DNA from 4 places in the Thermoclostridium stercorarium subsp. stercorarium DSM 8532 genome. Region 2 is predicted to be linked to each of the others. Evidence: riboswitches for the same ligand, from Rfam matches in the RefSeq annotation. Region 2 holds a riboswitch; each other region holds the start of a gene.

Region 1 (3,168 bases), 1.4 Mb from region 2:
TACAATATTTTTTACAATTTCCCGTTTAGGTTTACCGGTTATAATTATAACGGTAAAAACTAAAAATGAGGCAATTATTACCATTGCTTCAGGACGCATCAGATTTCCAAAGAATAAAAATAAACCTGATAATGTTATACGGTATCGGCAATGACTTACAAAATAAAAATAAATGCTTAACATAAAAAACATAAGGGATATGTGCTGATTGGTGAGAACTGAAGAAAGTAAAATCGGTGCGGGATATATCGAGTATAAGAAGGCGGCAATAAATGCGGCACGGGAATCAACGCATTTTTTGGCAATGAGATAAATCAGTACGTTTGTAACTACCATATATGCAGCGTTCAGAAGTTTCAGCGCAAAGACTGAGCCAAATATCCTTAAAATGAAGGCTTCATAATATACAAAAGGAATTTGGTATCCCCATGTTGTAAAGTAAGTTTGCCCAAGCCAGGCATTATTACCTTCCGCTGCGTCTTTTGCCGCGTTGTAGATTTTTAAAAAGTCACTGTTAACAGGAGTCTGCACTAGAAAAATAAAACACAGACGCAGTAAAAGGCTTATGATTACGATTAATACCGGAAAAATTTTCTCAGGCAGGAATTTAATAAAATGAAACATTATCCCCATAATTAATATGAGTATGCTCAAATAAACAAACACTTCGAAGATTGAAAGCAGAAAAACGTTTTCAATGTTCTGGTACAGGATAATGATTAAGAAAAATATCGTACATGTGAGTATAATTTTTGCGGTAATATTCATGGTTTTGGGTATGTTTTCTTTTTCAGGAACCAATTGATAATTGTTTCCTCCTTGCTTTTCCGTTTATTTCTATAATTATAGACATTTTTACTGGAAATTCAAATAATATACTTGTTTCATAATATTATATATTACAGGTAAAGCAATTACAGGTCAACTGTTAAACGCGTCTTCAAAACCGACTTTGGCTTACCGGCAGTTCTTTTGTTCTTAAGGCTGAATAAAGGCGGTAATATTGCATTGATGAAGCCTGTGCCTAAAAAAATAAAGCAGGAAGCTTTTGCTTGACAGTAGAAAGGTAGAGTATTATTATAAAATTAACCAATAGAATATATGCCTGCGGGAGCCGTTAACGGACGGCTGAGAGGGAGCAGTCAGCTCCGACCGCAAGACCTGATCCGGGTAATGCCGGCGTAGGGAAGGGTTTACATACTGTTTGACAATCACCGCCTTTCCCGGCGGTTTTTTGTTTATGTAAATGGGTTTCTGTGAATCAAACCCTTCCTGTTTACGCGGTTCAGGTTATTATTCCGAATTCAGTTGCAACTGAATGATGGCAAAAGCCCAATAACGGTGTGGAAAGGTAGTGATTTGCGATGTCTCTTGCCAATGTAAGCCTTCAGGTTCTTCCGGTCGTATCCGAAGACAGGGTGTACCCGGTTGTTGACAAGGTTATTGAACTAATTCAGCAAAGCGGTGTCAAGTACATCGTCGGCCCTATGGAAACCACAATGGAAGGCGAACTGGACGTACTGCTGGATATTGTCAGAAAAGCCCAGGAGATTTGCATCAATGAGGGAGCCAGCAGGGTGGTATCTATAGTGAAAATAGATTATAAACCTGAAGGTGTGACAATGGATGAAAAAATTAATAAATACAGATAATTTTAGTCTGCCTGTTTCCTTCGCTGTTCTGATTATTATATGGGAGAGCCTTGTGTATATACTGAAAACACCTGATTATCTTATACCTGCTCCAAGTATGGTGGTGAAGGCTTTAGTTGATTCATTCCCGATACTTATGAGGCATACCGCCGTAACTTTACTGGAGGTTATTCTGGGGTTTGCCGCGGCACTGATACTTTCGGTTGCGGTATCGCTTTTGATGGTACGCTTCAGAACTTTGTACAAAATTTTATGGCCGTACATGATCATAAGCCAGACAATACCACTGTATATCCTTGCGCCGCTTTTCATGATATGGTTCGGTTTCGGAATTCTGCCAAAAGTGCTTATAGTGGGGCTGGTATGTTTTTTCCCTATAACGGTGGCATTTGTGCAGGGATTGACATCCACCGAACCCGAACTGGATGAACTGCTTCAGGTTATGAGGGCAACTCCGTCGCAAATCATGTGGAAAATCAGAGTGCCGCAAGCCATGCCGCAGTTTTTTTCCGGGCTGAAAATAGCGGCTGCATACAGTGTTACCGGAGCGGTTCTCTCTGAATGGGTGGGAGCCCAGGAAGGTTTGGGTATTTTCCTTACCCGTTCAATGAAGACATTTAAAACCGCGGCGCTGTTTGCCGACGTTATGATTATTATTGTGCTCAGTCTGGCAATTTTCTACGCAATATCCTTTATTGAAAAGAAAGTTATAAGGAGGAGAATTCCGTTATGAAAAAATATATGTCGATATTAGTATTGGTTTGCATAATAGCGCTTACGACAGGATGTGGAGCGCAGAAAACGGATAAAGTAACGGATAACATAAATGATAAAATAAAGGCTACTGCCGTTCTGGACTGGACACCGAACACAAACCATACCGGACTGTATGTTGCGTTAAGCAAAGGATATTTTGAGGATGAAGGTCTTGATGTAACCATCGTTCAGCCCCAGGAGGGGACTGCTGAGCAGATTGTTGCCGCGGGTTCCGCCCAGTTTGGAATAAGTTATCAGGAAGCGGTGACTTTTGCCCGTGCGGAGAACATACCCATTGTATCCATTGCAGCGGTGATCCAGCATAACACGTCGGGATTCGCGTCGCTTGCCGAAAAAGGCATAACTTCGCCGAAGGATTTTGAAAACAAAAAATACGGAGGATGGGGCTCTCCGGTCGAGGAAGCAACGCTGCGTTATTTGATGGAACAGGAAGGGGCCGATCCGTCAAAACTTAACATTCTTACAACGGGTGATGCCGATTTCTTTCAGGTGTCAACCACGGGAGAAGTGGATTTTGCGTGGATTTTTGAAGGATGGACGGGGATTGAGGCGAAGCTGAGAGGGATTGAGCTGAATTATATTGAGCTTAGAAAACTGTCCGATATTTTTGATTATTACACCCCGGTCATTATAACGAGCGAAAAAATGATTGAAGAAAACAACGAAGTGGTCCGTAAATTCATGAGGGCGGTTGAAAAAGGATACAGATTTTGTATTGAAAAACCTGAAGAAGCGGCGG
Region 2 (3,168 bases):
TCTCAGGGATTGAGTTTTCCCTGTATCTCCGCGGCTTTTCGGGATCCAGGGCAAGTTCGAACATGCAATTCCAGTCAAGGTTTCTCCTTGCCTCGCTCATTTTATAGTCCCATTCTCTTGCCCCACTTATACCTTTGGCAATGTCTGCGGCATGAGCTGCTATTCTTGCAGCAATAATACCCTCTTTCATATCGTTAATATCCGGAAGCCGCAGGTGTTCGGCAGGAGTGACATAACACAAAAAGTCCGCACCGCATGATGCCGCAATTGCCCCTCCAATTGCCGCGGTGATGTGATCGTATCCGGGCGCTATATCAGTGACCAGCGGGCCAAGGACGTAAAACGGCGCACCATGGCAAAGCCTTTTTTCCAGAACTACATTGGGTGCAATCTCATTCATTGCCATATGCCCAGGCCCTTCAATCATTACCTGCACATTCCTTTCCCATGCCCTTCTCGTCAGCTCTCCCAGGACAATAAGTTCATGAATCTGCGCGGCATCAGTTGAATCATTTATACTTCCTGGCCTTAACGCATCACCGAGACTAATTGTTACATCATACTTTTCACATATTTCCAAAAGCCTGTCGAACTGCTCATAAAACGGGTTTTCCCTTCCGGTCAGTTCCATCCACGCAAACAATAATGCCCCTCCTCTTGATACAATGTTTGTAAGCCTTTGGTTTTGCTTAAAACGCCGCGCCGTTTCCCTGTTTATTCCTGCATGAACGGTCATAAAGTCCACACCGTCTTTTGCGTGCTGTTCAACCACATTGAAAAATTCGTCGGCGGAAATTTTATCAAGTTCCTTATTGTAAAAGCCTGTCACGTCATATACAGGCACCGTTCCTATCATTACCGGAGACATTTCTATAAGTTTTTTTCTGAATTCATGCGTTTTGCCGTAGGAACTTAAATCCATTATTGAGTCGGTTTTTAAATCAATCGCCGTTCTTGCCTTCTCAAGCTCAATGTCAAAATTACGGCAGTCCCGCGAAATACCTATGTTAACATTTATTTTGGTTCTAAGCCCTTCACCGATCCCTGCCGGGTCAAGGCCTTTATGATTTCTGTTCGCAGGTATGACCACCCTTCCGCAGGCAACAAGTTCCCGGATTTTTTCGGCAGACACCCCTTCTTTTCTTGCAACAGTTCTCATTTCGTCGGTTATAATACCTTTTCTGGCAGCGTCCATTTGCGTCGTATACATTTGGCAGTTTCCCTCCTGCTTCTTTTTTTAACGATTTAAGCCTTTTTTGTACCCCATTAAATATATAAAAACGCTTACCTTCGAAGGTAAGCGTGAATGTCAATAATTATAAAAGTCAGCTTCCCTCCGGCGGTACTAACCGCATCAGGTTCAAAGGGTTAAGAGGATAATCCTCTTTCTCAGCCTTTGAAGGCACCCCCAGCTTTAATGCCTTATTCTGTTTCTAAACTATTCTGCCTTGATCTTATCGGTGCTTTATCAAATTTCAAAATTACCTTCAGTTTTATTCCCCATAATGCAACTTTAGCTTAGCAAAAAAATCTTCCAGTGTAAAGCGCGGATCGACGTAATTATAAACACCTATAAACCGTTCATTCTGGTAATGCACATACCGCATGTCCGGCGTTATTCGCGGCGCAGGCTTCATTTCATAATGATACTCGTGCGGATCCAAAAGCAGGCTTACCGCCGGCGAGTCTCCAAGACTCCACATTTCTCCTTTTGGAAAGCGCATATTGTCTTTCAATTTAAAATTCAAATCATAAAGCTGCCGGAATAAATATTCGCCGATTTTGCCGTAAGGCTTTACCTTCACCGCCAGGCTTACCCTCATTGTGGTGTAAACATTACGCGGTACCTGCCATAACGGTATGTTTGAACGCATTACAACGTTTGCGGCGTCGATGTCATTGCCAAGGTTAAATTCCCTTTCGCCATTTGGCCACGCACCGCCACCAATCCATATCGCCGTAAGCCTGTTTTCAATGGCGGGCTCTTTCAGGTAAGCCGAAGCCAAATCTGTTAGCGGGCCGAGGAATATCACATATAACGGCTTATCACTGTCAGACATGGCCTCGCGGATAATCAGGTCGGCACTTTCCGAAGGCATTGGCGTATGTTCATCGGGGATCTTTGCTTCGGCCCCGTGATATACTTTAACCTCACTGGTCAAATCCATAAGTTCAAGTATTTTAACACATTCCTCATAACTTTCCTGCATGGATTTCGCCGTGCGCTGAGTGCCAAAATGAGCCGCAATTATACCTTTAACAATAAATCTCGGCGTAAGTAACGCATGCACAATGGCAAACTGGTCGTCGGCCTCGTTTTTGGCATCGGTGTCAATAATCAGCCTTATTTTTTTGGTATCGGGAATGTCAAACCGGTGTTTCAATTGCCCCCCACCCCTTTTTCATAAAAAATTACAGTGCAGCTATATCCAGAATATAATATTATACCTGCTTAGTCAAACCATTGACACTCAATCGAAAATAATACTTATACGACTATAGACCTTCTATTTATTACTGTGACTATAAATTTTTATATTTAATATTACTTCCTGCGATAAAACCAAAACAGACTTCGGCTCTGTCTCCATACTCTCAGATTTCAAAAAACAGCCTTTTCCTATTATTTTGATATTTCGTTTTTAATTATGGTGTCCGCAATGATGTGTCCGCTCAGTATGAACTCTCCTGCATTTATTACAACCGTTCCCTTCGGTGCATAAATCAGCCCGTTTAACTCAAATTTCGAAGCATTTATTTCAATGTTTCCCTTTTCAGAACATATTACAATTTTCCCACCTTCAATGCCTTTGAGCCGGGAGACATTTAAAGATATGCCGCCGGTTGCAAAAATTCCTGCTGAGATATCTAACGACTCACAATTAATTGTTACATCCCCGTCAACAGCCAAAGGCGCTGTTATACTTGCCCGACTGCCGCTATAGCTCTTATTTGCAAAATAACGTATTCCGTTTTTCAATATTTCTGATTTTATATCATCCGCCCATTCAGGCATTCCAATAAATTCCGCACCGGCCTGCCTGTTTTTAACGTTTATGTGTTTCCCTAATGTCACGATTTCACCAGCTGCTTTGCAAATACCGTCCACCGAAAAATTAAAGCCATGGAACAGAAAATTATTGTTTGTGTGGATATCTCCGGATATTT
Region 3 (3,168 bases), 510 kb from region 2:
CGGTTTATTAATTTTTCCTTCCGGCTTCGGTATGGAGTTTCCACGCATTTACAAGTTCCAGGGCAGCCTGTTTGGGATCATCGGCTCCGGCCACTGCGGATACAACGAAGAAACCGGCGGCTCCGGTCCGCGCAAGCTGAGGTATATCAGCAACCTTCACGCCTCCACCCACTACTACAGGAATTTTGCTGAGCCTTACTATCTCTGCAATTTCCTCAAAACTTCTGGTTTTTATTTTTCCGTCTGTATCGAGCCCGCAATCAGGCTTAGTCATTGTTTCATGCACCGGTCCGACTCCAAAATAATCAATTCCCGAAACATCTGCTGTTTTTATATACTCAATCATTTCATGGGTTCTTGCCGACAGCCCGACAACCGAGTCCTCTCCCAGATATTCCCTGCATACGTCCACAGGTATATCCGACTGCCCCACGTGCACACCGTCGACTTTTATTCCCTGCTTTCTTGCAGCCAGAACAACGTCCAGCCGGTCGTCCACAAGCAGGGCCACATTATCGGATTTTCCCAACAGGGCTATTACTTCCGCGGCCTCACGTGTTAATTCAATAAGTTCCCTGGCAGATGCAACCTTGGATCTGATTTGTATACATGTGAACCCGGCTTCAACTGCGTCTTTAATAATTTTTTTCACAGGTCTTCCGTTCGTATTTTCCGGACCTATCACCAGGTATGCGGATATATCCAAATTTTTTCTTATACTCACTGATTTCACCTCCCAGATCGTTACAATTAAATCTCTTCAATATCAAACCTATTGTCGGCAATATCTTCCGGACTTGCCTTGTAAAGTTCGTCAAGAAAACGGACCTGAAAACTTCCGGGGCCAAGGACCTTATTTTCAGCACGGGTTGCAGCCAGATTGAACACCGCGGTTCCCGTCAGCGCGGCGATAAAAGGTGATGCAGCCGTTGCATAAACCGCGATAACTCCACCTAAAGCACAGCCTGCGCCGGTAATTTTTTGCATAAAGTGCGATCCACCGTAAGAGTAAACTATAACCGAACCGTCGGTTATTAAATCGGTTTCGCCGGATACGGCAACGGCCCCGCCGGTCCATCTGGCTAACGCAACGGCCGCTGCTTTTGCCGAGTCTACTGAATCTGTTGAATCAACGCCACGAACATTGGAAGCTTTAGTGCCGCCTTCCAGTTCCCATAATCCCGCCAATGCCATAATTTCAGAAGCATTGCCCCTTATTACGGAGGGTTTATACTCTTTAAACCGCTGTAACATCCGGTTTCTGAGTGAACCAATTCCCACCGCCACAGGATCAAGCACCCATGGTTTACGTAATTCATACAGCACTCTTGCCACATGAGGCAAAGTCTGCTCATGAACCGGCAAAAGAGTTCCCACGTTCACATATGTAGCTCCGCCCGCTTTTGCCAAAGCTTCAGCTTCCTCGGGCAGATAAACCATTGCTGCCGAGCCCCCGACGGCAAGTTGTGCATTTGCAACAAAATTAATTGTTACCATATTGGTAATCGAGCCTGCCATGGGATTTGTCCGTTTCACCGTTTCAACCGTCCGGATGATTTGCTCCCGGATCTCCTGTTTTGTGATCATGCTTGACTCTCCTTTCGTCTTATATTTTAATTTTACTTAAATGGGAAATTCATCAAATAATGAGGGGAACTGTTGGGTAATATACATTATCCGCCGGCCGAAACAAACGAGTTGATTCCTGGACATGTAATTTTAAGAGAATTTGTCTCCTGTATTTCGGTTTTCATAAAAAAACACTCCCCCCTGGTGGAGAGAGCTGTTATTTATCATTTAATATTAATCTGATAAAAACTGCTTCCCTACACCAGTGTTAACTGACAGGTTCAAAGGGTCAGGTCTTACCTTTCTCAACTCGTTTAACGAGTTCCCCCGCAGTTTTTATTATAAAGTACCATTTATGGTCCTTAATGTCAAGAGACCCGTAAAATTTTATTTGAAAATTACTTATATATAAACAAATTGCATCTCTTCTTAAATAACTTTGCACACAAAAAAATAAAGAATAAACACATCTGTTTTACATAAAGCATATATTATTCATGTAGGAAATTTAAAGGAAATGAGGTAATTATGCGCAGGATATACCATTACCCGCACTATACTGGCTTTAAAAAAACAAATCCAAATGTTATCTATCGTCGATACAGTTTAAATAAACCAACGGAATTCCATATGCAGGACAGGGACAGCCATATTCATAATTTTTCTCATCACGATAACCCTGTAACAGAATTAAAGGATTACGGCCCCGAGCCATTTGTTATAAATATTGAAAGGGCCACAAAACAAAATAATACATTCCGCACTGCATTATGGACGGGTAAATATATGCAGCTTACACTGATGAGTATTGGTGTGGGTGAAGATATCGGTCTGGAAATACACCCTAACGTCGACCAGTTTATACGCATCGAAGAAGGCACCGGACTCGTAAAAATGGGCGACAGCAAGCATAACCTGAATTACCAAAAGGATGTATCCGACGGTTATATAATTATAATACCTGCCGGTAAGTGGCATAATATAATAAATACCGGAAACAGGCCGTTAAAACTTTATTCCATATACGCACCCCCTCAACATCCTCGCGGAACGGTTCATGAAACAAAAGAAATTGCAGAGGCCGCTGAAAAAAACAATTGAGTATGTGTTTTGACATTTTCTTATAATCAGTTTTCTATGGGAACTGAACTTCGCCATAGAAAGCTTTTTTATTTAAATGCTATATTGCATAATATTACGGCTTTTAAGCTGATAATGCCTGTATTGAAGGCATAAGATAAAATATGTTAAAATGACGCAGAAAAAAGCTTCGAAAGGTGAAACAAGTGAAACAGATACGACCATATCCCAAAGTAATAATATCTAAGAAAGCCGAACGCAGTGTCAGAGACGGGCATCCATGGATATACGGGGAAGAAATCCGTGAAACAGAAGGCGAACCCCAAAACGGCGGACTGGTGGATGTGTTTGCCGGAAATGCTTTTCTTGGCACGGGTTTTTACAATAATAACAGCAAAATTACCGTCAGGCTCATTTCACGTAATGCCAATGATGTGTTTGACGACCGTTTCTGGCGGCGCCGCGTTGAGTATGCAATACGTTACCGCAAAACCGTAATGCCCGGAGGGGACTTTTCCT
Region 4 (3,168 bases), 400 kb from region 2:
TGAGATACAACAGCTTTACGACCGTGCACATACCTTCCACGATGGTAAATGGCTCTTTATTAGCGTTTACGATTTAAAAACTCTGGAAGCTGTGAAGAAGCTGATACTTATTAAGAAAAAGCCGAATCGCAAGCCGTTTTCAAAAGAAAACGCCGTTTATGGCAAATGTGGGCATCGATGTGATTTATGCGTGCATTACACTGGTATAACCGAAGAATTTAGAGAAATGCTAATCCCGCATCTTAATGCGGTATATGGTAAATCCGCTTGGGATATGCGTTGCACTGGCTGTGATACAACCAATTGCCACTGCTATCAGGATGGACATGGGTTATGTGAGCCGTTAAAATGTTTACATACAAAACAGCTTAATTCTTGCTTTGATTGTGTAGATTATCCCTGTGCACAAGCAACCGTTGGATACAGACAATTGGAGCACAAAAATATTTCTGCCGATGATGTTACATGGGCGATTTTACCTTATGTTCCATATCAGTATGAAAAGTAATACCAAATTAATTAATTTGATATATTTCTACATAATCACAGCTTATTATCATTTGTACAAGGTTTGATTCCAATAATCAAAATTATTCACACTTACACTCCCAATGGTATGCTTCTACGTTATATCTCTCCCAATCGGTATTCACTTAATCTTATTCTTTATCTTATTCTTAATACGAATGCCTGCCTCAACGTGCATAATCCAGTGTCGTGACAAAGGCATTTGTATAAGTCCTTTAACATCCTTATTGCACCAGTAATCTATCAACCATACTGCTTTTTCATCTGAGCTCACAACATTCAGTTCACGGATTCTGCGTTTGTCCTCATCACCGAACTTTCTTTTAAGCTCAGTGTAGTCAATTGATCTTAACCATTCGTCGGTGGAGGTTTTAACAGCTGTAATATACTCATACAAGACATCCAGATTCAGACACTTTGAAAACTCGGAAATCTGCTCTTTTACAAGCTCATTTCCTGTTGTAATAATAGGTGAATTCATTCTCTTCTGATAATTTCCTTCAAAGAAAACTTGTCGGTTATTTTTAATCAACGTATGTACAACAATATCCTCAATTCTTGAAATGTGCCATATTGAATACGCAATAGTTTTACTGTGATAACCGTTTGCATTTATGAATGGAATAGCGCAATAATCTTTTTCGTCCAGCTCATCTTTCCAGGACATGACCTCTTGCATCAATATTTCCCGAAGCTGTAAAAGTGTATTTATTCCATCAGTGAATGATGTCCTGGTCAGTTGTTTCTGCATGATCTTGTTCATTTCCGACCATTCTTTATTCATAATAACTTTCATCTCCTTTATTATCTGCGCTCTGTTATATCTGAACATATCTCTTCGAGCACCTGTTCCAGCCCTTTGCAGAAGCCTGACAGAGAACATCAACACGAGCATAAAACAACTTATTTGGCAATTAGTTTTTTTAATAAAGGTATTCTATCGATTATTTTTAAAAGAGAATAACCAATAATGCTCCCACCAGCAGTACTCACCAAAAATGGCAGGACAAAGAAAAATACTGCCACTTCCTGCCCTAAAACAAACTTAGCGATGGGGTAACAGGCAATACCCCCTAAAATACCTGTTCCAAAAACTTCCCCCAATACAGCTAAATAATATTTTTTACTTTTACGAAACAGAAGTCCTGCTAAAAAAGCTCCGAAAATACTGCCGGGAAAAGCCAGCAGGGATCCGGTCCCCAGAATATTTCTTAATAGTGAGATGATAAAGGCATTTGCCAAAGCATAACCAGGTCCCAGGAGCACACCTGACAAAACATTAATGGTATGCTGAATGGGAAAACACTTGGATACACCTACCGGAATATAAATAACATGGGCTAACAGTGTACCTAAGGCAATAAGTAATGCTGATAAAGTGAGTTTTCGGGTAGACATACCAATTCCTCTTTACCAAGCACTGGGAAATCAAGCACATGGAAAAAGAAAATGCACAATCCAGGTAATGGGATTGTGCTGAGAGTTGCACTTGCCAACGCCGGCATTACCCAGATCAGGTCAAGGGTAAAGACCTAAAAGGTCCACTCTCAGCCGGTTTTACCAGCTCCCATAGTGCTTACTTAATACTTATTACTTTATAATTTATTTTAGTATAAAAGGAATATTTTGTAAAGCGGCATTTCCGAATAATTCCTATTTTTAACTGTGGACCTTTATTCCTCCATTCTCTACATATCTTTCTATGTGCTACGTCCGCACAATACACTTTTCTGTATGTCAGATCACTATTTTGCAGATATTTGTCCCACTGAGCATCAGCTCCGATAATCCTCGGGAAATGCCAACGGATTCATCGGTCATTTTAAAAATCGCCATTTACGGGAATATATCAATATATAAACTGCGAGCACATCAGTTAGACTACCTGTGTTGTAAAATAAAGAAACCTCGCAGTGTTGTAACCATGTGCTGATATTATTTTACTATAATGGCATGTTGCGGACAGATCTCCTGGCAGCAGAAACAACGGATGCATTTTCTGTAGTCGTAGACGGGAATATTATCTTTTCCTTTTTTAAAAGTGACAGCACGGCCTTTCACAGGGCAGTGATTCACGCATATGCCGCATTTCACACACTTACCCGCATCAATATACGGCCTTCTTGTAAATCTGCCTGTAACCTTAGACAGCAGGCTGAGAACGCTAAGTCGATCCTTTTCACGGGACACGTCGAAATCCTTCTTCCCGAAGCGTGAAAACATTTCGTCAAAGCTTATATCTGTAAGAATCCCGTTATCAAGAAGCATCAGCGCAATTTCGTTCTCTCTGCATGTTCCAATTCCTGCAACCATTCCCTGAGTATTCGTGGGAACAAGAACAGGATCCAAATCCACAAGTCTGGCAAAGACTGTATCAATTGCCACCGGATCCGCTGAAATAATAATCAGCCCCATTTCCGTAGGCGTTCCGGAGCCCGGGCCGTTACCTTCCATGGCGACAACCGCATCCATTACATGAAGGCGCGGTTTCACCAGATTATGTATGTCAACCAGCATTTCTGAGAATTTTGCCGCGTTAGGATATCTTACATGCCCTTGCGCTTTTCTTGTACCACAGATCAAACCATACATATTTTTGACTGCGCCCGTTATTTTCAGAAAGGCGTGGGTTTTCATCTT

Evidence for each region. A riboswitch is a leader RNA that binds a small molecule or an ion and turns the genes downstream of it on or off. The one in region 2 is predicted to bind thiamine pyrophosphate.
Region 1: it holds a riboswitch for thiamine pyrophosphate, as region 2 does, so the genes downstream of both, CST_RS04000 (thiamine-binding protein) here and thiC (phosphomethylpyrimidine synthase ThiC) in region 2, are expected to answer to the same signal.
Region 3: it holds a riboswitch for thiamine pyrophosphate, as region 2 does, so the genes downstream of both, thiM (hydroxyethylthiazole kinase) here and thiC (phosphomethylpyrimidine synthase ThiC) in region 2, are expected to answer to the same signal.
Region 4: it holds a riboswitch for thiamine pyrophosphate, as region 2 does, so the genes downstream of both, thiW (energy coupling factor transporter S component ThiW) here and thiC (phosphomethylpyrimidine synthase ThiC) in region 2, are expected to answer to the same signal.

Annotation. Positions count from the first base shown of each region.
Region 1 covers NC_020134.1:898,041-901,208, forward strand. Annotated here, with positions in the region: gene CST_RS03995 (glycosyltransferase family 39 protein) at 1-801, opposite strand, end outside; TPP riboswitch at 1,098-1,205, shown strand; gene CST_RS04000 (thiamine-binding protein) at 1,365-1,652, shown strand; gene CST_RS04005 (ABC transporter permease) at 1,627-2,385, shown strand; gene CST_RS04010 (ABC transporter substrate-binding protein) at 2,382-3,168, shown strand, end outside.
Region 2 covers NC_020134.1:2,522,041-2,525,208, forward strand. Annotated here, with positions in the region: gene thiC (phosphomethylpyrimidine synthase ThiC) at 1-1,210, opposite strand, end outside; TPP riboswitch at 1,315-1,420, opposite strand; gene CST_RS10925 (nucleoside hydrolase) at 1,494-2,384, opposite strand; gene CST_RS10930 (putative Ig domain-containing protein) at 2,624-3,168, opposite strand, start outside.
Region 3 covers NC_020134.1:2,007,898-2,011,065, forward strand. Annotated here, with positions in the region: gene CST_RS08625 (thiamine phosphate synthase) at 8-724, opposite strand; gene thiM (hydroxyethylthiazole kinase) at 751-1,587, opposite strand; TPP riboswitch at 1,806-1,908, opposite strand; gene CST_RS08635 (cupin domain-containing protein) at 2,098-2,670, shown strand; gene CST_RS08640 (class I SAM-dependent rRNA methyltransferase) at 2,856-3,168, shown strand, end outside.
Region 4 covers NC_020134.1:2,117,643-2,120,810, forward strand. Annotated here, with positions in the region: gene CST_RS09045 (DUF3788 domain-containing protein) at 1-508, shown strand, start outside; gene CST_RS09050 (hypothetical protein) at 650-1,360, opposite strand; gene thiW (energy coupling factor transporter S component ThiW) at 1,432-1,926, opposite strand; TPP riboswitch at 2,002-2,109, opposite strand; gene CST_RS09060 (DUF362 domain-containing protein) at 2,464-3,168, opposite strand, start outside.